One region of the Tritonibacter scottomollicae genome, then DNA from elsewhere that is predicted to be linked to it. Evidence: riboswitches for the same ligand, from Rfam matches in the RefSeq annotation. Region 1 holds a riboswitch; each other region holds the start of a gene.
The links. Region 1 has a riboswitch for cobalamin ahead of nrdH (glutaredoxin-like protein NrdH). Riboswitches for the same ligand answer to the same signal wherever they lie in the genome.

Region 1 (5,636 bases):
TCCCGAACCAGCCGCTTTCGGGAAGCTGTGCGATTTCCCGCGACCGTTTGTTGATCGCGATATATCGGGGGATCTGGTCGTCACCGACTTCCAAAACGATTACCGCCATGCCTATAGCATCCAATATGGCATAGAGTTCGTTCACTTGCAGTCGTTTCACGCGTTTGTCCCTTTGTGCAGGAGAGCACCTACCGCAGTATGCCGGGGGCAACATCTAACCGAGCATATCCTAGTACCGAGTTTCTCTAAACCAAAATTGAACATGGAGGTCTTCCGGAGGTTCAAATGCGCTGAATTGCGCAGCCTTGGGCATGACGACATCCGCCTGCATACCTGCCAGCGCCCAGACCCTCGCGATGAGGGATGCCGTCGGCAAGAGACAAGAACGCCGGAGGGGATTTACGGGCTCTGCCAGGGTGCGACGGTGCATACAGCGTCGGGCTGATGTACTGGCGGCACAATAAATGGCGTTCTCCGAGCTTTCCCGAACGGAACACCGCCCGGCCCGTCGGCCCGCCGCCAGCGAACCTGTCACCATGAGAACCTTTCATCACACCGACGTGACATGCTAAACTGTCGTGCACGCGAGATGTGGAGGCGCAAGATGACGACGGAGACAGGGGGCTGCCTGTGTGGAAGTGTCCGGATCACAGCAGTCGGACCGCCGATGCGCGTTGGCATGTGCCACTGTCTCGACTGCCGCAAGCATCATGGTGCGGTCTTTTACTGCGCCGCAGTATTTTTGCAGCAAAACGTGACCGTCAGCGGTGATCTGCGCCACTATCAGGAGCGGTACTTCTGCCCTACATGTGGGTCCTCCGTTTTCGCCAAAAGCGGCGATGAGATAGAAGTGCATCTTGGCGCCTTGGATAAGCCGGACATGTTTGCGCCAGAGTATGAACTATGGGTGCAGCGGCGTGAAAGCTGGCTTCCTGCGCTCGACGGCCGCCCACAACACGATCAAAACCGGCACCAAGACGACTAGCGCGCAGCTATCCACATGCCTCTGTGGAAAACTTCCCTGAAGAAACCATACACCATATATTGACCATTTGCTGGATCTGCATCAATATCGTGTTGCTTTGGTTCTTGTGAGGCGACTCGCAAGCAATGAGGGAAATCGGTGAAAAACCGACGCTGCCCCCGCAACTGTAAGCGGCAAGTCCACCCTGGGCCACTGATGCGCAAGACGCATTGGGAAGGCGGGATTGGGCATTTGAGCCGTGAAGCCAGGAGACCTGCCAAAGCAGACAACGACGACCGCGGCGGAGGGCCCGGACGCGTGACACGGTGCTGTTTCGGCGCCGGGTTCCGTGTCCCCTTTCGTCCAAGCAGACAAAACCTGAGGGACCCTTTGCTGATGAGCATCACCGTCTATTCCAAACCCGCCTGTGTGCAATGCACCGCCACCACCCGCGCACTCGAGGCGAAGGGAATTTCTTTCGACGTGATCGATCTGACCGAAGATGCTGCCGCAATGGAAATGGTACAGGGCCTTGGTTACCGTCAGGCCCCTGTGGTTGTCGCCGGACAAGAGCACTGGGCCGGGTTTCGCCCCGACCTGATCGGCCGTCTGGCCTGATCCGGCGCTGATCGGATGGCCGGGCTCGTCTTTTTCTCTTCACGATCGGGCAACACGGCCCGATTGGTGGAGCGCCTCGGGCTGGAGGCTCTGCGGCTGCCGCAGGCAGGGCCGCCGCCTGAGCTGGACGCGCCCTTTGTACTGGTGTCTCCGACCTTCGCCGACGGCGAAGGGCGCGGCGCAGTGCCCAAGCCGGTCATTCGGCTTTTGAACAACACACGCAATCGCGCCCTCCTGCGGGGCGTGATCGCGGGAGGCAACCGCAACTTTGGTGCGACCTTTGCCCTTGCCGGTGAGGTCATCGCACGCAAGTGCAGCGTCCCCGTTCTCTACCGCTTTGAACTGGCGGGAACCGAAACAGACATTACCCGCATCCGCGCGGGCCTTGCCCGGTTCTGGGCAGCACAGGAGAGCCAGACATGCTTGACGCAAGCGTAACCGCCGATCTCGACTATCATGCCCTGAACGCGATGCTGAACCTCTATGATGATGAGGGGAAGATCCAGTTTGACGCCGACCGCATGGCGGCACGGCAGTATTTCCTGCAGCATGTGAACCAGAACACCGTTTTCTTTCATTCGCTGGAGGAAAAGCTGTCCTATCTGGTCAAGGAAGGCTTCTATGAAGCGGCTGTGCTTGATCAATACGAGCGCAGTTTCCTCCACCAGATCTGGGACGCGGCCTTTGCCAAGAAATTCCGGTTCCCGAGCTTTCTGGGGGCGTTCAAATACTACACCTCCTACACGCTGAAGACCCGCGATGGGCAGCGCTATCTGGAGCGTTACGAGGACCGGGTGGTGATGAATGCGCTGACGCTGGCGCGGGGTGACGCAGCGCTGGCGATGCAGCTGATGGGCGAGATCATCGACGGCCGGTTCCAGCCTGCCACGCCGACCTTTCTGAATGCCGGCAAGACGGCGCGGGGCGAGTTCGTCTCCTGCTTCCTGTTGCGGCTGGAAGACAACATGGAAAGCATCGGGCGCGGCATCAACTCCGCCCTGCAGCTCAGCAAACGCGGCGGTGGCGTGGCCCTGATGCTGACCAACATTCGCGAGCATGGCGCCCCGATCAAGGGGATCGAGAACCAGTCTTCCGGGGTGATCCCGGTGATGAAACTGCTGGAAGACAGCTTCTCCTACGCCAACCAGCTGGGCGCACGGCAGGGCGCAGGTGCGGTCTATCTGAACGCCCACCACCCGGATATCCTGCGTTTCCTCGACACCAAGCGCGAAAACGCCGATGAGAAGATCCGCATCAAGACACTGAGCCTTGGCGTGGTCATTCCCGACATCACCTTCCAGCTCGCCAAGAAGAACGAGGACATGTATCTGTTCTCGCCCCACGACGTGGAAAAGGTGTATGGCAAAGCCTTCTCGGAAATCTCGGTCACCGAGAAATATCACGAGATGGTGGACAACCCGCAGATCCGCAAGAAGAAGATCAACGCCCGCGCCTTCTTCCAGACCATTGCCGAGATCCAGTTCGAATCCGGCTACCCCTACATCATGTTTGAGGACACGGTGAATTCGGCCAACCCGATCGCCGGTCGGATTTCGATGTCCAACCTCTGCTCCGAGATCCTGCAAGTGAACACCGCGTCCGAGTTCACCGATGACCTCTCTTACGCGCAGATGGGCACCGATATTTCCTGCAATCTCGGCTCCATGAACATCGCCCGCGCCATGGATGGCGGCGATCTGGCGAGCACCGTCGGCACCGCGATCCGGGCATTGAATGCGGTGTCGGAAATGTCCGCCATCGATAGTGTTCCCTCGATCCGCAAGGGCAATGACGAAGGCCATGCCATCGGTCTTGGCCAGATGAACCTGCATGGCTACCTCGCCCGCGAGCGCATCCATTACGGCTCAGCTGAGGGTATCGACTTCACCAATATCTACTTCTGCACCGTGTTATTTCACGCTCTCAGTGCCTCCAACACGCTGGCACAAGAAAAAGGCACACGGTTCAAGGGCTTTGAGGACTCGACCTATGCCGATGGCAGCTTCTTTGCCAAATACGTCGACCGGGACTGGCTGCCGGAGACCGACCGCGTGCGCGAACTGTTCGAGGGCGCCGGCATCAATGTGCCGAGCCGCGAGGACTGGTCCGTCCTGTGCGACAAGGTGAAGGAGCACGGACTTTACAACCGCAACCTGCAGGCGGTGCCGCCCACCGGGTCGATCAGCTATATCAACTATGCCACCTCCTCGATCCACCCGATCACCGCCAAGATCGAGATCCGCAAGGAAGGCAAGATCGGCCGCGTCTACTATCCCGCGCCCTATATGACCAACGAGAACCTTGAGTATTACCGCGATGCCTATGACATCGGCCCCGAGGCGATCATCGACACCTATGCGGCGGCAACGCAGCACGTCGATCAGGGGCTGTCGCTGACCCTGTTCTTCCCCGCGGAGGCCTCGACCAGAGACATCAACCGCGCGCAGATCTACGCGTGGAAGAAAGGGATCAAGACGATCTACTACATCCGTCTGCGCCAGCAGGCGCTGGAAGGCACCGAGGTCGAGGGCTGCGTGTCCTGTTCGCTGTAACCTGAGGTTGGGATTGGGGGCTCTGCCCCCGGCCACATACGTGGCCTCCCCCGAGGTATTTTGAAAAAGATGAAGGGGCGCGGCCCCTAGCTGCTGAGATCGAGTATATGAAAGACATGACCCAACCCCGTGCCGTGCCCAAGGCGATCAATTGGAACCGTCTGCAGGACGACAAGGATCTGGAGATCTGGAACCGCCTGACAGTGAACTTCTGGCTGCCGGAGAAGGTGCCGCTGTCCAATGACATTCAGTCGTGGTCGCAGCTGACCCCGGATGAGCAGACCCTGACCATCCGGGTTTTCACCGGCCTTACCCTGTTGGACACCATCCAGAACGCGGTTGGCGCGCCGACCCTGATGCAGGATGCAATCACTCCGCATGAGGAATCGGTACTGAGCAACATCGCTTTCATGGAAGCGGTGCATGCGCGCTCTTACTCCTCTGTGTTTTCCACCCTGTGCCAGACCACCGAGGTCGATGAGGCCTTCCGCTGGTCGGCTGAGAACGAGCACCTGCAGGCGAAGTCGCGGCTGATCCTTGATGAATATGACGCCACCGCCTCGCCGCTGCGCAAGAAGGTCGCCAGCGTGTTCCTGGAGAGTTTCCTGTTCTATTCGGGCTTCTATCTGCCGATGCACTGGTCCAGCCGCGCGCGTCTGACCAATACCGCGGACCTGATCCGCCTGATCATTCGCGACGAAGCGATCCACGGCTATTACATCGGCTACAAGTTCCAGCGCGGGCTGGAGCGGGTGAGCGAGGCAGAGCGCAAAGAGATCAAGGATTTCGCCTTCGCGCTGCTGTTCGACCTTTATGACATTGAAGCGCGCTACACCGAGCAGCTCTATGACGGGTTGGGGCTGACCGAGGACGTGAAGAACTTCCTCCATTACAATGCCAACAAGGCGCTGCAGAACCTCGGCTTCGAGGCGTTGTTTCCCGATGAGAGCTGCCGCGTGAACCCCGCGATCATGGCGGCCCTGTCTCCGGGCTCGGACGAGAACCACGACTTCTTCTCCGGCTCGGGCTCCAGCTACGTGATTGGCAAGGCCGAGGCGACCGAGGACGAAGACTGGGATTTCTGAACCAAGAAAGCCGCCACCGGACACCGGATGGCGGCTTTTACTCTCTGCTCTTTACCCCTCTGATGGGCCTCATTTTGCGCTCCCTCAGAGCTTCCCTCCCCGTGCCGGAGTGTGCTGCCTTTGGAACCCTCGGGCGCGGGCCGCAGATGACAGCATCCCCCAAAAGCCGTGTGCGCGTTTTGAAAACGAAAAGCTCCGCCCGATCAGGTCGGACGGAGCTATCTGGCTCAGAGCATTTGCTTTGCGCTGCGTCTTACAGGAACATCTGTGCCACGATGGCAGACCCGACATAGGTACCGGTCATGACCAGCACCGCAACCACGGCGATCTTCCAGCCCGATGTCTTGGCGATCTCGATCTCGCGCTTGGCGATGGCGATACCGGCGTAGGCCAGACAGGGCGTTGCAAGGGTCAGGA
Region 2 (5,636 bases), 1.9 Mb from region 1:
GCAGGCGCCGCTCTTGAACGTGTTTGGCGGCAAGATCACCACCTACCGCAAACTGGCCGAGGCCGCACTGGCCAAGATCGGCGAGGCCTTTCCCGACCTCTCCGACAATTGGACCGCCGGCGTGCCGCTGCCCGGCGGCGACTTCCCGGTGGAGGATGTGGCAAAGCTGCGCGACAGGCTCGCCCGCGACTACCCGTTCCTGACGCCCTATGCCGTGCGCCGCCTGCTGCGCGCCTATGGCACCGAGGCCTGGGACCTACTGTCCGACGCCAAGGAAGAGGCTGATCTGGGCCAAAGCTTTGGCGCGACGATCACCGCCCGGGAACTCGATTGGGCGATCACCCGTGAGTGGGTGCGCTCGGGCGAGGATTATCTCTGGCGGCGCACGAAACTGGGCCTGCGCTTGAACGAGGCAGAGCGCGCCGCCGTCGATACCTATATCCGCGACAGAGCCGCACAACTGGCGGCCTGACAGGTCTACCCCTGATGCCCCCTGTTGCGCGCGCCCCAGATTTATGCGCGCGCAACTCTTGCAACGCGCATAAAAAGTATCAGCAAGACTGCCCCGTTGTTTCGCGCACGAAACAATAGGTCAGCTCCCCTGACCTGCACAGCAGAACCAAAGGTCGCAACAACCCCTTCATCTTTTTCCAAATACCTCGGAGCGCGAGGCAGAGCCTCGCATCCCAAGACCAGCCACAAGGCCCGACGCTTCAGAATTCCACACCCTTCTGCGCCTTGATCCCGGCGCGGAACGGATGCTTCACCTGCGTCATCTCGGTCACCAGATCGGCGATCTCGATCAGCTCTTCCTTGGCGTTGCGCCCAGTCAGCACCACATGAGTCATCGGCGGCTTGTGCTCCACCAGGAACTCCAGAACCTCCTGCAAATCCAGATACTCGTAGCGCAGCGCGATGTTGATCTCGTCGAGCAGCACCATGGTGTTGCGCTCGTCCAGGATCATCTCCTTTGCCTTCTCCCAACCGGCGCGAGCGGCAGCGATATCGCGGGCCTTGTCCTGTGTTTCCCAGGTGAAGCCCTCGCCCATGGCGTAGAATTGGCACAGGTCGGCGAAATTCTCCTCGATCAACGTGCGCTCGCCGGTCTGCCAGGCGCCCTTGATGAACTGCACCACCGCCGAGGGCATGCCATGGGCGATGCAGCGCATCACCATGCCGAATCCCGAGGAGGATTTTCCCTTGCCGGGGCCGGTGTGGACGATAATCAGGCCTTTTTCGCCATCCTTCGTTTTCATCATCCGGTCGCGGGCGGCCTTCTTCTTCGCCATTTTGGAGGCGTGGCGCGCCGCTTCCTCCTCAGAGATGTCGTTTTCGGTCTTTGCGGTGGTCTCGTCGCTCACGGGGGTCACTCCTGCTGTCTGACCCCATGTCTTGACAAAGAGTGCCGCCATGGCGCAAGGGAATTTCGTTGGTTCCCGAAGATGACACCCTTCGGGCGAAGAGGGAATGTGACATGGGCGTCCCGCGCGCCCTCAAGCACAGCCGCCCCCGCGACCGTGACCGGAGAGGTCTCCCGACGCCACTGGCGCATACCCCGATGGGGTCGCACCGGGAAGGCGGGATGACCGTCAGGGCAGATCCGCCCTGGCATCCGCAAGCCGGGAGACCTGCCAACACGCGTTTTGAACCGGCGGACGGGGTGTTCCGCGACCGGTCGAGGGCTTGCCGTCACTCCATGGCGTCGGTGCCCCTTGCTGGCCCGGCCCCGCTTCCGCCCAGAAGGAGGAGACAAGGCCGCATGGGAGACACCCCGAGCCAGAGCCCGGAGCCGGTTGTCCTGACCGTTTGCACCACCTGCCGTCCCGAAGGCGCCGACCCGGAGGCCATCCGCCCGGGACGCATCCTTGCGGATCGCCTTGCAGGCGCCCCCCTGCCCGAGGGCGTCACCGTGCGCGGCGTCGAATGCCTCTCCGCCTGCAGCCGCAGCTGCACGCTGCATCTCTCCGGCGGGCCGGAGCGTTGGAGCTATATCTACGGCGATCTCGACCCCGACACCCATCTGGACGACATCCTCGCAGGCGCTGCCGCCTATGCCGCCACCGACACCGGATTTGTGCCCTGGCGCGAACGCCCCGTGGTGTTCCGCAAGCAGTCGATCGCCCGCATTCCGCCGGTCTCCATGCCCGGGGTCGAGCTGTCCCCGGCGGCGGCATCAAACGCCTCGTCCGAGGGCTCCGACGCCCCCACAGAAATGCCCCCTGCCGCACTGGCGCAGGACTGACCTTGAAAGGCCGACCATGAGCACATTGAACAAGATCCCCGTTACCGTCATCACCGGCTTTCTCGGCGCCGGCAAGACCACGCTGATCCGTCACCTGATGCAGAACCCGCAAGGCAAGCGCCTCGCCGTGGTGGTGAATGAATTTGGCACTGCCGGTGTCGATGGCGACATCCTGAAATCCTGCGCCGACGAGAGCTGCCCGGCGGAGAACATCATGGAACTGGCCAATGGCTGCATCTGCTGCACCGTGGCCGATGATTTCATCCCCACTATCGAGAGCCTCATGGCGCTGCCGGAACCGCCCGAGCATATCGTCATTGAAACCTCCGGTCTGGCGCTGCCGAAGCCGCTCTTGAAGGCCTTCGACTGGCCCGCCATCCGCTCGCGCATCACGGTGGACGGGGTGATCACCCTGGCCGATGCCGAGGCCGTCGCCAAAGGCCAGTTTGCCCCCGATCTGGACGCCGTGCAGGCCCAGCGCGAGGCGGACGAGAGCCTGGATCACGAAACACCTCTGTCCGAGGTTTTTGAGGACCAGATCTCCTGCGCCGATATCGTGCTCTTGTCCAAGGCGGATCTGGCCGGCGAGGCGGGCGTCGAGAAGGCCCGCGCGGTGATCGAAGCCGAGGCCCCGCGCAAGCTGCCGATCCTGCCGATGACCGAAGGTGTGATCGATCCCCGCGTGATCCTTGGCCTTGGCGCTGCCGCCGAAGACGATCTCGACGCGCGCCCAAGCCACCATGACGGCCACCACGATCATGAACATGACGATTTTGAGTCCATCGTGGTCGAAATGGGCGAAGTATCCGATCCCGAAGCGCTGCAAACTCGCATCATCGAGATGGCCCGCGCCCGCAACATCCTGCGCGTCAAGGGCTATGTGGCCGTGGAAGGAAAACCGATGCGCATGCTGGTACAGGCCGTGGGCGAACGCCTGCGCGCTCAATACGACCAACCCTGGGGCACGCAGCCGCGCAAGACCCAGCTGGTGGTAATCGCCGAGCATGATAACATCGACACAGCAGGCATCCACGCCGATCTCGGGGCCTGAGTTTCAACACCAAGGGCGCTGACCTCTCGCCATGAGGTCCCGCCCGGCGGACACGCCGGGCAGCGCCCGACCCTCCCCCCGGGAGGGCGCTTCGCACCCACACAGGGTCGGACGCTGCCCTCTCCGATTTGAACGAAGCGGACCAACCTCATGCACGTCGTCTTCCGCGAAAGCCACGGGCTCGGAGAAACAGACACCCCCTATGACGTCGGGCAGACCCCCGGCGATCTGGTGGTGCTGTCCTTTTCCGACAGCGATCTCGGCGCCTTTGCGGCGGGCTGGCACCGCGCGGACGGCAAACTCCCCTCCACTCGGCTTGCCAATCTGGTGGCGCTGAAGCATCCGCTCTCGGTCGATGTCTACGCGGAACAGACGCTGGAGGGCGCAAAGGGCGTTCTGGTGCGTCTGATCGGCGGCGAGAGCTACTGGTCCTACGGTCTGGCCACGCTGCAGGATCTGGCCCGGCGCAAAGGCATCGCGCTGGCGATCCTGCCCGCCGACGGGCAGGAAGATCCGCGACTGGACGAACTCTCCACCCTGCCCGTCTCCACCCTGCGCCGGTTGCAAAGCCTGTGTGATGCGGGCGGTGCGGTGGCAGCCCAGGCCGCGCTGGCGCAGTTGGCGCTGGCGGCGGGGCTTTATGCCGGGCCGGTGATCGGCAAGAAGACCGTGCCCGATTTTGGCTACTACGATCCCGACCACGGCGTGCTGAGCGACCTGCCGCAACAGGACAAACCTTTGGTCCTGCTGAGTTTCTATCGCTCCTACCTGACCTCTGCCGACACCGCGCCGATCGATGCGATGATCGCGCAGCTGCGCGAGCGGGGCTATGCGGCATTTGGCGTCTTTGCCCCCAGTCTCAAGGCGCCCGAGGCGGTAGACTGGCTGCGCGCCGAGCTGCCTCGGCTTGATCCGGCAGCGATCATCAACGCCACCGCCTTTTCCGCGCAGGGCCGCGATGGCAGCGCCTCGCCGCTCAGCCTCACCGGCTGTCCGGTGTTTCAGGTGGCGTTGTCGACCGCCCGGCGCAAGGACTGGGATCTGGCCGACCGCGGCCTATCGCCTGCCGACCTCGCCATGCATGTGGTGCTGCCCGAGGTGGACGGGCGACTGTTTGCCGGTGTCGTCAGCTTCAAATCCCCCACCAAACGCGACCCGGATCTGCAATATTCCCGCTTCATCCACCGCGCCGATGCGGATCGTATCGCGGCGGCGCTGAACCGGGTGGAGGCGCATCTGCGCCTCAGCCGGACAAAAACTGCGGAAACACATCTGGCGCTGGTGCTCTCGACCTATCCGGGCCGCGATTACAACCTCGCCCATGCGGTGGGTCTGGATGCGCTGGCCTCGACCAGCGCGATCCTCTCTGCCCTCGCGGCAGAGGGCTATGATGTCACGCCGGAAAATGATCTTGGTGCGCGCCTGTCACAGGAGGTGCTGAGCTGGCCTATTGCCGACTATCGCGCCGCACTTGAGACCCTCCCCGAAAGCCTCCGCAATGACCTTCATGCGGCATGGGGGGCACCGGAGGACGATCCGGCCATCCGCGACGGCATGGTGCAGTTCCGCGCCCTGCGCGCGGACAAGGCGCTGATCGCCCTGCAGCCCGAGCGCGGCGATGTCCACCTGCGCGAGGACGACTACCACGACCTCGACCGCACGCCCCGGCATGGCTATGTCGCCTTCTACCTCTGGCTCCAAACCCAGGCCGACGCGCTGGTGCATGTGGGCGCCCATGGCACGCTGGAATGGCTGCCGGGCAAGGCGGTGGCGCTGTCGGCGGCTTGCTGGCCCGAAGCGCTTTGCGCATCGATGCCGGTGATCTATCCCTTCATCGTCAACGACCCCGGCGAGGCCGCCCAGGCCAAGCGCCGCATTGCTGCGATTACGGTTGGTCACATGCCACCACCGCTGGCCCAGACCACCCTGCCCGAGGGCATGGGGCGGCTCGAAAGCCTGCTGGATGAATACTCCACCGCCGATGGTCTGGATCCGTCCCGCCGCGACCGGCTGATCGCCGACATCCGGGCAGAGGCGCAGGGCAGCGGCGTCGAAGAGGACCTGAACATCCCCGCCGAGGCCTCGGCAGCGGAGGCGATCACCCGCATCGACCGCTTTGTCTGCGACATCAAGGAAAGCCAATACGGCGAGGGGCTGCATATCTTTGGCAGCGGCGATCATGGCGCGGCCGAGATGCGCGGGCTGCTGGAGGCTCTGGCCGGGCGAATGATCGCCCCAGGCCCGTCCGGCTCCCCCTATCGGGGCCGGTCGGACGTGATGCCCACGGGGCGCAACCTCTTTACCACGGACCCCCGCGCGGTGCCGTCGCGGGCGGCGCAGGCG
Region 3 (5,636 bases), 1.9 Mb from region 1:
TCGCGGCCAGGCCGAGCGGTCAGGTCAGGTCAGGTCAGGTGATTAGGTCAGACGCTGTAACAGGTAGATATCCATGATCCAGCCGTGATCGGCGCGGGCGCTGGCGCGTGTGGCGAGGATCTCCGCCTGCACCTCGGACAGGCGCCCGGCAATATTGATCTCATTCTCCATGCCCGCATAGGCAGACCAATGGATCATCACCTCTTCGGGCACTTCAAGGCTCTGGAATGAGCAATCCCCGTCCAGCATGATCACCAGCGTGTCGCAGCCCTCGGGCCAGCCGTGATCGCGCAGGCGTCGCCCGGTGGTGATCTGCACCGGCGCGCCAATGCCGTTCAGCGGCACGCCGTGGGCGGCCGTCAGTGCCTGGATCGAGGTGATGCCCGGTATCACCTGCATTTGCATCCCCACCCGCGCGCGCAGACGCTCGGCAATTCGCATGGTGCTGTCATAGAGCGACGGATCCCCCCAGACCAGAAACCCCACGCGTCCCCCCTTCGGCAGATGCGCCGCCATGGTCGCCTGCCAGACCTCGGCAATCGCGTCATGCCAGTCATCCACTCGCTGACGATAGTCGGCAGTGGCTGGATCTCGCACCGGCAGGTCGAATTCGACGATCTTCGGCGGCTGCGCGACCCCCGCCAGCACCTCGGCGCAGATCGCCTGGCGCAGCCCGGCAAGGTCATCCTTGCCTGCACCCTTGTTGGGGATCAGGATCAGATCCTGCGCGCCGAGCGCTTCCACCGCCTGCAACGTCAGATGCTTGGGGTTGCCGGTGCCGATACCGATCAGGCTGAGGTGGAGCATGGGGCGCAATCTCTCAAGAATAAATGGGCGGTCAGATCTGCCCCGGTCTTGGTGCCGTGTCCGGGGCAGGTCAAGGGCATGGTCTCAGGAGCGCACCATCAGCGCGTGTCCACGGTCACCGCAGCCTCGACCGGGTTGCCGTCAACCGCGATAACCCCGTGGCTGTTGGAGTTCAACGAGACCTTCACTTCCACCTCACCCTCGGGCAGCGTGCCGATATGCATCCAGCGGCCATAGAGCCGCCCGATCTTTTCGCCGTTGACATAGACATGGGCGTGGCCTTCGCCCTCCAAATCAGCGCCGGAGGCGTTTTCGGGCGCAAAGCGGAAATTCTGCGGCATCGCGTGCAGGTTCCAGCCCGACATCGGATCGGGGGTCAGTGCAATCTCCAGCGCCGGGGCCTCCGGGCCAGCGGCCATATTGACCATGGCGGAGTGATCATGTGCGGCCATCTCGGCTTGACTGCCGCCGCCATGATGGGCGGGGTCGCCGTGGTCGTGGCCATCAAAGGTCACGCCATTTCCGGCGGCGGTGACCAAGCCGATGCCGCCGCCAAAGACAAGACCGATGGCAAACAGGGCGAGCGAACGGGACATGGGGTCTTCCTTCAATATGGAAATCCCCGCCGGGCGCGATGTGCGCGGCGGGGATCATCAGGCGTTCTGGGTCACGCTGCAGCTGCGTCGCGGGCGGACTCGGTCTGCCAGAAATAGGCGGCAAAGGCGCCCAGCAGCACCCAGGCGGCCATGCCGATGCCAAAGGCCCGCGCGGCAAACAGCGCTCCGATCTCGGTCGGCACCGGGCCGGTGAACGTATCGGGTTCCGGCGCGCCGATCACATGCGGGGCGATCAGCAGCAGCGCCGCCACCACGTAGGACACCAGCTTGCCGCCAAAGGCGATCAGCCACATGGCAACGCCGGCGGTCGCAACGGTGGCCACCCACCAGATCTGACGCGCGCCGACATCGGCGGCGGCGACGCCGGGCACTTCGGGGGCCAGGGTGAAGCCGGGCGCGAAGTGAAAGGCGACAAATCCCGCAATCCCCCAGATGATGCCGTGGCGTGCGGTGACCACATGGCCCTGACGCTCCGCCTGCGACATCAGCGCCACCAGAACGAGCGCGTAGCCGGTGTAGGTCAGCATGGTGAAGAGGACGCTCAGCAGGTTGCGCATCGGCTCATCGAACAGGCCCGGCAGCTCGGGATGGGCACTGACGGGATCACCGCCGAAATGCACCAGCGCGCCGGTTTCATAAAGTTCGGCATGCAACAGCACCGGCTGCACGAAGAAAAGCTGCAGCAGGGCGACGATCAGCCCCGCTGCAGCGCCAGCGAACAACGCGCTGGTCAGAATACGTGCGAGCATGGTCTTAGTGGCAGGGAAAGCCGGTGGCGTGGCGCACGTCATGCGCCGCATCATGCAGGGTCGAGGCCTGCACATGGCCGGTCACGGTGATGATGCCGAGACCCAGAACCACGGCAAAAAGCGCCGGGATGATGCTGGAGACGGATGTGGTCGAGGTAAGCGTCTTGGTCGTCATGTGTGTGTCCTCCGTGCCGTCACACCCGACGGCAGACATAAAGTTCTCGTTCCATACGGCCGGTCTCCTGACTCGCGGGTCACGGCGATCATCCTCCTTCCCGGCACGCAGGCCAGTGGGTTCAGAATGTCGCTCGCCGCTCACAGTCGCGGGGGCGGTTGGGGCTTCGGCGCCGCGATTGGGTCCGCCGTTCCTCATTCCCGTTTCAGTCCCGATGCTTTGCATCATCAGACACCGTATGCATCTGTTGTGCCTTGCGCGCTTTGCTCCGGTCAAGCGTGAATACGCCACCGGAGGCGCTGTTCGCGGCAGTTCCGTGATCTTCAGGGGGCTTGCGGAGGGCGGATAGCCTCTGGCGATGCGGTCAGGGCAGCTCTGCGGGGATGCGGGCAATGGCCTTGAACCGCAGCTCACCCAGCGGCCTTGCATCCGGCAGCGTGCCATCGGCGCTGCTGGCATAGAGGCGCAGGAACGTCAGGATATCGGGCAGATCCGCTGATGTGATCTCGCCAAACAGATAGGCGGTCTTGCCGCTCTGGCGGATCGCCAGGGTCTGTGGGCGGTCGCAGCCCGACATGCAGTCGACCTGCTGCAGCGTCGCGCTCAGCCCCGCCGCCGCCAGCGCCGCGGAGATCTGTCGTGGCAGGTCCGGGTCGGCAGTGCTGCAGCTGCGGCAGAGCGTGAGCGTCGGCTGCGTCATGCGGGCGCGTCTTCATCCGCCAGCGGACCGTAAAGGATCAGCACCGGCGCGGCGCTGTCGATGCGCTCCAGCAGCTCAGGCAGCGCCTGCACCGTGGTGCGGTGCAGCTCCTGCGCCGGGGTGGAGACGCCGAGGGCCACCAGCGCCGGCGTGTCCTGCGGCAGGCCTTCGTCCAACAGCAGCGCCAGCATCGACGCAAAGGTGCGTTTGCCCATATAGACCACCGTGGTGGCCTCCGGATCGGCAAGGGCGGCGAGGTTCATGTGATCCGGCAACCCGCCGGTCACGTCATGGCCGGTGATGAACTGCAGCCGCCGCGCAGTCAGCCGCCGCGTCAGCGGAATGCCCGCCGCCGCTGCTGCGGCCGAGGCGGCGGTGACGCCGGGAATGATCTCGTATTTGATGCCAGCGGCGCGCAGGGCGGTCAGCTCTTCCTCCAAGCGGCCAAAAACACCGCTGTCGCCGGATTTCAGCCGCACGACCTGGGCGCCGGATTGCGCGTATTCCACCAGCAGTTTGCTGACGTGGTCCTGTTTCGGCGAGGGGCGCCCGGCGCGTTTTCCGACCCCCACCAGATCCGCATCCGCATGGGCATGGTCCAGGATTGGCCCCGAGGACAGATCGTCGAACAGCACCGCATCCGCCGCCTCCAGCCGTTTTACGGCCTTCACCGTCAACAGCTCCGGATCGCCGGGACCGGAGGAAACAAAGCTGACAAAGCCACTCATGCGTGCTCTCCCTCATGCTCTGCGGTGATCAGATGGAAGAAGGTGCCGGTGACGTTGCCCTTAATCGAGCCGGTCTCCGGCACCGGGTTGCCATCCGCATCCATGACCCGCGCCAGTGGTGCGTCGGGCTCATCCAGAATGGTGGAGTAATGGAACTCATGCCCGCGCAGGAAGTCGCCGGTGTCAAAGCCCGGCATGCCCGCCTGCAGCTCCGCGCGGCGATAGCCGAGGTGGAACTTGCGCTTCTCATAGGACGTGACCAGCCCCAAGAGCCCGGCCATCTGGTGCCGGGTGCCCGCCTTGTCGATCAGCGCGGTGCCAAGCGCCATGTAGCCGCCGCATTCGCCATGCACCGGCTTCGTCTGCGCATGTTTCTGCAGGCCTGCGCGCCATGTCTCCGCCGCTGCCAGCGCCGCGCCGTGCAATTCTGGATAGCCACCGGGCAGCCAGACCAGATCGGCGTCCGGGGCGGGGGGCTCGTTGTTCAGGGGGGAAAACGGCAGGATTTCGGCCCCGGCGGCGCGCCAGCCCTCCAGCAGGTGCGGATAGGTGAAGGAAAACGCTGCATCCCGCGCCAGTGCGATCCGCTGTGCTGGCGGTTTTGGCAGGGCGCGCGGGGCAGGGGCCGCAGCTGTGCTGGCCACCGCGCGGATCGCGTCAAGGTCGACGTTGTCGCGCAGGAAGGCCGCGTAGCCCGCAATCGCCGCCTCAAGATCGGGATGCTCCACCGCCTGAATGAGGCCAAGGTGGCGTTCGGGCAGCGTAAGATCGCCGCGCCGGGGCAGGGCGCCCAGCACCTTGACGCCCGCACGCTCCATCCCCAGCCGGGTCAGCCGCTCATGCCGGGGGCTGGCGACCCGGTTCAGGATCACGCCCGCAAAGGGCAGATCGGGGTTGTACATCCTGAAGCCAAGCGCGGTGGCGGCGGCGGATTGTGCCTGCCCGCCCACGTCGATCACCAGCACCACCGGCCAGCCCATCCTGAGCGCGGTCTCTGCCGAGGAACCAAAACCCGATTGCCCGCGGGTGGCAACGCCGTCGAACAGCCCCATGGACCCTTCGCCGATGCAGATATCCGCGCCAGTGGCCTGGGTGGTGACGGCATCGAGCAGCCCGCTGTCCATCGCCCAGGTATCAAGGTTGAAGGACGCGCGCCCGGCAGCGGCGAGGTGAAAGGCCGGGTCGATATAGTCCGGTCCGCTCTTGAACGGCTGCACCGTGAGGCCGTCCTCGGCCAATGCGCGCAACAGGCCCAGCATCACCGTGGTCTTGCCGGTGCCGGACGAGGGGGCAGAGATCATCAGGCCCTTGGGGAAATTGGTCATCGGGCTACCTCGTTTGCAGAGAACTCTTGTCCGGTCCACGGACCAGACAGCGCCCGACCCTCCTCCCGGGAGGGCGCTTGCGCACCCACCCAGGCTCGGGCGCTGTCCTCGGTGTGATAGATCAAGCGATCACTCATCCGCTTCGCTCCACTCGGACCACGGGCTGTCGGCACTCTGCGGGCGGTAGCGGCGGTCATAGTCCGCACCATAAAGGCAGCTTTCGGCAAAATCCTCGGCGCCCAGGGCAGGCCCCACCAGGATCAGTGCGGTGCGCCCGCGCGCACCTTCGGTGGCCTCAATGACTGAACCCAGCGTCGCCTTGATGATCTTCTGATCCGGCCAGGTCGCCCGCCAGACGATCGCCACCGGACAGTCGGATCCATAGGCAGGCGACAGACGTGCCACCACGTCATCCAGCACATGAACCGACAGGTGAATGGCCAATGTGGCACCGGTGGCGGCAAAATTCTCCAGTGTTTCACCCTCGGGCATGGCAGAGGCCCGCCCGGATGTGCGCGTCAGTACCAGAGATTGC
Region 4 (5,636 bases), on a different replicon from region 1:
TCGCCAACCGATTGAGAACGTCTGCGGCGACCGCCTCGCGCCCAATGCGGCTTTCGCGCTCGGCTGTGAGCTGGCTGTTTCCCGCGTCATAAATCCCGTCGCGCCCAGCCCCTAGGCGCGACGGGGGATTCTTTTGACCGTCAGCAGGCTCAAATTTCGACAGAAACCTTGCCGATCGGGTTGGAGCAGCACGCCAAAATATAGCCGGCCTCGATGTCGTCATCCGAAATGCCGCCATTGTGGACCATGTGCACATCGCCAGCGGTTTTCTTCACTTTGCAGGTGCCGCAGACCCCGAATGTGCAGCCGGACGGAATGTTCAGCCCGTTGGCCCGTGCCGCAGCCAGAACCGTGTCCGTTTCCGCAACTTTGGCGGTCACCCCGGATGTTGCGAAGGTGATTTCTGCCGAGGTCTCGTCATCGAGAACAACATCATCGAGATCAGGCTGTTCGGCTTCATTCGCAACCGGCGCGTGGAAACTCTCCTGATGGTAGTTGTCCATATCGAAACCGAGACCGGCCAACGCATCCCGCACCGCCTGCATGAAAGGCTCCGGCCCGCAGCAATAGACCTCGCGCTCAAGATAATCCGGGGCCATCAGGCCCAGCATCAGCTGATTGAACACACCCTGATATCCGGTCCAGGGCCGATAGAGGTCCGGCTCTTCAACAACAAACTTCAGGTCCAGCTTTTCTGAGCGGCTCGCCATCTGCTCCAGTCGCTGACGGAATATGATCTCCGACGGGCGTTTGGCACAGTTCACAAACACGATGTCCAGATTATCGCCGTCATCCCACATATTGGTGGTCATCGACATCATCGGGGTGATGCCGGAGCCCGCAGAAATAAAGAGGAATTTCTTTGCTGAACTGTTTGCATTCGTAAACAGACCAGCGGGTCCGATCGCCTTGATCCGGCTGCCGGGGCGCAGGTTGTCGAGCATCCAGCGGGTGCCGATACTGTCCGCCTGGGCCTTGGCTGTGATCGTCACGTTGCGTGGCCGCGACGGCGACGAGGAGATTGTATATGTCCGGTGCAACGGACCACCCGGAACCGGGATTTCCAACGTCATGAACTGACCGGGATCAAAGTCGAACAACGCCCCGGATGGCGCCTTGAAGGTGAATGAGGCGGTGTTCTCCATCTCTGGAATGATGGAGACGCATTCCAGCATCTCAGTATCTTTCCAGATTGTGCGTTCACTGATTTTCGGCATGTTCTGTTACTCCGCCGCCAAGGTCTGAGGGGCGCAATTGCGCTTGAGGGTATCGAGGTACCACTGCACGAACTGCAGCACGCCGCTTTCCTGAACCTGGGAATAGGGACCGGGCTCGTAGGCAGGTGAATTGATGCCCATCTGATTGTACTCGACCACTTCGCGGTCTTCGTCGTTGGTTGCGATCCAGACCTCGGTCAGTCGGTTGAGGTCATAGTCCACCCCTTCAACAGCATCCTTATGGACCAGCCATTTGGTGGTGACTTCGGTTTCGGTCGCACTGATCGGAGTGACCCGGAACACAATGGAATGGTCCGACAGGAAGTGGTTCCAGGTGGTCGGGTAGTGGAACTTCAACAGCGATCCGGCATCGGCGAACGGCGCCCGCCCCAACCAGCGGCGCACTGCGGTCTTACCATCGAGCGTATAGCTCTCGGCGCCCTCTTTCAGCGGCATACGGGCCACGCGGAACTGACCATCAGCGTTCAGATAGAATTCCGCCGGCATCCCTGCCTGCTCGCAACGGTTGAAATGCGCCTGCAGAGTTGCGGGCGTTTCGCCGCCTTCGATACCGGTGATCGATGGATCATCCGGGAATGTCCGGCATAGCGACGGGTGGTTGCCGCCACAGTGATAACACTCACGGTTGTTTTCCCAGACCAGTTTCCAGTTGCCCTGCTCGATGATCGAGCTCTCATAGGCAACCTTGGCATTCGACAGGTCGTGCACCTCCAGGTAGGGGCGTGTGATCTCTGCAAAATGCTCAAAGTCCGGCGCCTCATCCGCAAGGCAAATGTAGACGAGCCCGGCAAGTTCACGACAGTGCACTGTCTTCAAACCGTGTTTGCTGGCATCAAAATCCGGTCCCATGTCTCGGGCCCACAGCAGGCGGCCATCCAGCTCATAGGTCCACTGGTGATAGGGACAGACCAGCTTTGGGTTGTTGCCCTTCTTCGCCTTGCAGATCACCGATCCCCGGTGACGGCAGGAGTTGTGAAACGCACGGATTACGTCGTCGGACCCGCGCACGATGATCACGTTGTACGTGCCAATCTGCTGCGTGACGTAGCTGCCTGATTTTTCCAGCTCGCAGGCAGGAATGGCAAACAGCCACTCCTTGTAGAAAATCTCCTGCAGATCGGTCTGGAACACATCAGCATTGTTGTAAAATGCCTGCGCCAGCCCGTGTCCCGGCTGGTGGTTTGCGATCAGCGCATTGATATTGCTGTTCATTTCCTGACTCCCCTGCCGCCTGCGTCCGACATGTGCGGCGCGACTGCGGTTGGTTGGTTGTTCGGACGGCACAGGGAACCCGTTAGGCCGCGGCGGAGGAAGCCGCGCCCTGCAAGATGCCCAAACCGCCGCCCGCGGTTGACGATATCTGTTGAGGCTGGTTTCCGGGCTCAGGAACTGACCAATTGGTCGGAGCGCAACGCCTTCCCGGGGTCCTCCACCCAGTGGCTGATGTCGCGCGCGCGGGTTCCATGACCGTTGCGGGGGCAGCGCCGGAGTTTCACCGGCTTCCCAAATTCTCCACACGGATCGCTCCGCGCAGCACCTCTTGAGACTGAGTTGTACCGAGATTCGAAAAACCAGATCCGCGAATTGCGACATTGTTTATTGAGTTCGAGACAAGCGCGACGCCCGCGCCACAATTCTTGCTCGGCGTCGTCCACACCGCCCCCCAAGACAGACATGACCGCAACGGAGCGCTCAATACGCGCCGATGCATTCGGCGTGGCGAACACGGGGGTCGCACAGGGATCTTCGATGGTCCTGACCGCATGCCGCAGATGGTAAGGGCGCGCCGCGTATCCATGCCGCACACGATGTCGGTGTTCAGAACATCGAGACGTGCTTTTGTCCGTTTTACCATCATCAAGTGGGCGCAAACGCTCCAATAAAAGCAACATATGCGATGGTTTGGCGAATTAAATGGTACGGCTTTCCGCATTCAAGCAGGAGTTCATTAATTCAATTCGACAAGTCTTTCTTTTGAAAACACGTTATCTTTGGGGATAACATTCAGGTGCGGTGCAAGGAGCAGTACGGCTTCAACCGCAACTTGTTGTTAGTAAAAGGTCAAAACATGTCAAAAATGAACGTACAAGACTACGCACTGATGTCGGGAGCGAAACCGGTTCTCCTGAACGTCCTGTCCATTGATGATGACGAAATTGATCGTATGCGACTGCTGAAGATCTGTCGCAAAGCCGGGCTCATGGTAGATTTTACCGAAGCTGCAAACCTGGCTGAAATGCGTGAATGCCTCGATGTGGACGCGTTCGATCTGGTCTTCATCGACCACGATCTGGGCATGGATACAGGCCTCGACGCGCTTGGCATCCTGCTGTCGCATGAAGATCAGGTCGGCGCGGTTCCGATCATGCTCACGTCCTCGGTCGACTACCATGTTGCAGTCGAAGCCATGCGTCGGGGGTGTGCCGACTATATCGTCAAGGACGAACTCACGGTTGATGCGCTGATAAAATCGGTGACATCGGCCATCGAACGACGTGCGCTTTACGGGGCGCTCACGGATGCGCGCGCGTCAGAGTCAGAGCTAAAGTCGATTTTTGAACGTTTCATGGTGAGCTGCGGGCCAGAAATGCGCGAGCTACTGCGCAGAAGCATGATGGGCGTGCGAGCGGTCAAGATGCAGGCGCGCAGCGATGATGCTATCGACCCGACGCTGCTCTCGAACCTGTCGATGTTTGAACGCGGTGCAAAGGATCTGGTAGCCTTTATGGACGATCTTGAAAGCGTCGTGGGTGAGGGTCGTCGCCTTACGGTCACCGAGTTGCGAAAACGCCTTCAGTAGGGGTACCCGCCCCGGCATACACATGAGTTAGGCGCAGCGGTTTTACTGTAGCGCAGGTTTGAATTCCTTATCCGGAGAGGTGACTATCGTGTCGCCAAGGTGGATCTCTATAAAGCTAAAAGTCGCGCTGGTAGTATGCCTTGTTTCTGGAGCGTCTTTCAGTGTCTTCTTCGCCATCAATTATCAAGACACCATTCAACGTATTCACGCTCACGCAGAAGAGCTGATACAGCGCAATCACGAAACACACACGCGCTACATCGTTGATACGCTGACAAAAATGCGCCAGGATTCGGAGATGATCGTTGGCTTCCCGCCAATTTCCGGGATCATCCGGACCCGCGAAGCGATCGACAACCGCGATCCGCTGGATGGGTCAACACTCGCCGATTGGCGCGCTCGGCTTGAAACGCTTTTCATCAGCATCATCGGCAATCGCAGTGGCTACAGTCAGATTCGGCTGATCCTGGCAGAAAACAACTGGTCTGAATTCGCCCGCGTAGATCAAGACAATGGAGATGTCCAAGTCGTTCCTCAAGACGACCTTCAGTCCAAGGGCGAAGAACCATATATTAAAGCTCTACAGGCCGATCCCACTTCAGACATTCTGTTTTCGAACGTTACCCGCAACCGGGAGCACCAAAGGGTATCAGGACCTCCGATGCTGCGGTCGATGAAACGCGTTGTTGACGAACACGGAAACCTGCTCGGGGCGATCGTGGTAAACGCAGATATTGCGAGTCTGCTTACTGTCCCTTCCAGCTCCGAAGACTTGGGACAAACCTTTTATTCAGTTGAAAATTCTGAAATCGCGGGCATTCCTGTCGCTGATGGCGACAGAAACTTCTACGCCAATATCGAAGACAAACCAGACACGATAAGTTTAGAGCAACTTGCCAGTTTTCCAGAACGTAGATTGGTTCACTTTAAAGATCAAATTGGCGTGTACATCAGCCGGGTCGACACCGGAAATGAAATGGTCCCGTTTACGTTCAGAATCGCAACCACGGTCGACCTGCATGACTTGTACTCTGCGGCACGGGATGAGCTTTGGCGGAACGTCGGCAACGCGCTCTGGCTGACCATCCTTGCCTCGGGTCTCGGGTACCTCTTCTCTGCAAAATTGCTCCGCCCCCTGCAAGTATTGCTGTCTGAGATCAACGAGAGCAGCCAGACCCTTCACCCACTGAGCAACAGGTACCGCGGCAACGATGAAATCTCCGACATAGCGCAGAATTTCACACGCCTGACCAATGACTTGATCCACGAAACACAGCGCCTCGACATGGTTCTGAGCAATATCTCTGAAGGCATCCTGACCTTATCCGAGGACGGGAGCATCGAAGATGCAAACCCCGCCGCCAGCCGTATCCTCGGCAACTCTGAACCGGAATTACGCGGCGCACGCTTCTTGGAACTTTTGGGTTTTGACGCAGAGGCTACGCAAGGGTTGCTAGAAGATGCTGCATATGCGCATGCCGCCGAGGAGGCTGGAATGCGCGAACTCACGATGACTCGATCGGATGGCTCCCGTATCGTGCTCAATCTGACATTGCAGCACGCCACATATGCAGGTGAGGGGCGGTTTATTGCCATGA

Region 2: another riboswitch for cobalamin. It lies ahead of R1T40_RS10565 (DUF1636 domain-containing protein); the one in region 1 lies ahead of nrdH (glutaredoxin-like protein NrdH).
Region 3: another riboswitch for cobalamin. It lies ahead of R1T40_RS10635 (CbtB domain-containing protein); the one in region 1 lies ahead of nrdH (glutaredoxin-like protein NrdH).
Region 4: another riboswitch for cobalamin. It lies ahead of R1T40_RS00635 (aromatic ring-hydroxylating oxygenase subunit alpha); the one in region 1 lies ahead of nrdH (glutaredoxin-like protein NrdH).

The regions. Positions count from the first base shown of each region.
Region 1 covers NZ_CP136704.1:218,375-224,010, reverse strand. Annotated here, with positions in the region: gene R1T40_RS01745 (PAS domain-containing sensor histidine kinase) at 1-160, opposite strand, end outside; gene R1T40_RS01740 (GFA family protein) at 605-985, shown strand; cobalamin riboswitch at 1,068-1,260, shown strand; gene nrdH (glutaredoxin-like protein NrdH) at 1,361-1,582, shown strand; gene nrdI (class Ib ribonucleoside-diphosphate reductase assembly flavoprotein NrdI) at 1,598-2,020, shown strand; gene nrdE (class 1b ribonucleoside-diphosphate reductase subunit alpha) at 2,002-4,134, shown strand; gene nrdF (class 1b ribonucleoside-diphosphate reductase subunit beta) at 4,242-5,219, shown strand; gene R1T40_RS01715 (hypothetical protein) at 5,473-5,636, opposite strand, start outside.
Region 2 covers NZ_CP136704.1:2,074,457-2,080,092, forward strand. Annotated here, with positions in the region: gene glpD (glycerol-3-phosphate dehydrogenase) at 1-472, shown strand, start outside; gene cobO (cob(I)yrinic acid a,c-diamide adenosyltransferase) at 714-1,361, opposite strand; cobalamin riboswitch at 1,414-1,650, shown strand; gene R1T40_RS10565 (DUF1636 domain-containing protein) at 1,760-2,242, shown strand; gene cobW (cobalamin biosynthesis protein CobW) at 2,259-3,293, shown strand; gene cobN (cobaltochelatase subunit CobN) at 3,444-5,636, shown strand, end outside.
Region 3 covers NZ_CP136704.1:2,087,179-2,092,814, reverse strand. Annotated here, with positions in the region: gene cobF (precorrin-6A synthase (deacetylating)) at 43-807, opposite strand; gene R1T40_RS10645 (hypothetical protein) at 906-1,403, opposite strand; gene R1T40_RS10640 (CbtA family protein) at 1,475-2,173, opposite strand; gene R1T40_RS10635 (CbtB domain-containing protein) at 2,178-2,348, opposite strand; cobalamin riboswitch at 2,389-2,602, opposite strand; gene R1T40_RS10630 (DUF1636 family protein) at 2,713-3,048, opposite strand; gene cobA (uroporphyrinogen-III C-methyltransferase) at 3,045-3,776, opposite strand; gene R1T40_RS10620 (cobyrinate a,c-diamide synthase) at 3,773-5,101, opposite strand; gene cobM (precorrin-4 C(11)-methyltransferase) at 5,231-5,636, opposite strand, start outside.
Region 4 covers NZ_CP136702.1:151,675-157,310, reverse strand. Annotated here, with positions in the region: gene R1T40_RS00645 (5-guanidino-2-oxopentanoate decarboxylase) at 1-15, shown strand, start outside; gene R1T40_RS00640 (hybrid-cluster NAD(P)-dependent oxidoreductase) at 150-1,217, opposite strand; gene R1T40_RS00635 (aromatic ring-hydroxylating oxygenase subunit alpha) at 1,224-2,450, opposite strand; cobalamin riboswitch at 2,589-2,794, opposite strand; gene R1T40_RS00630 (response regulator) at 3,307-4,038, shown strand; gene R1T40_RS00625 (sensor histidine kinase) at 4,118-5,636, shown strand, end outside.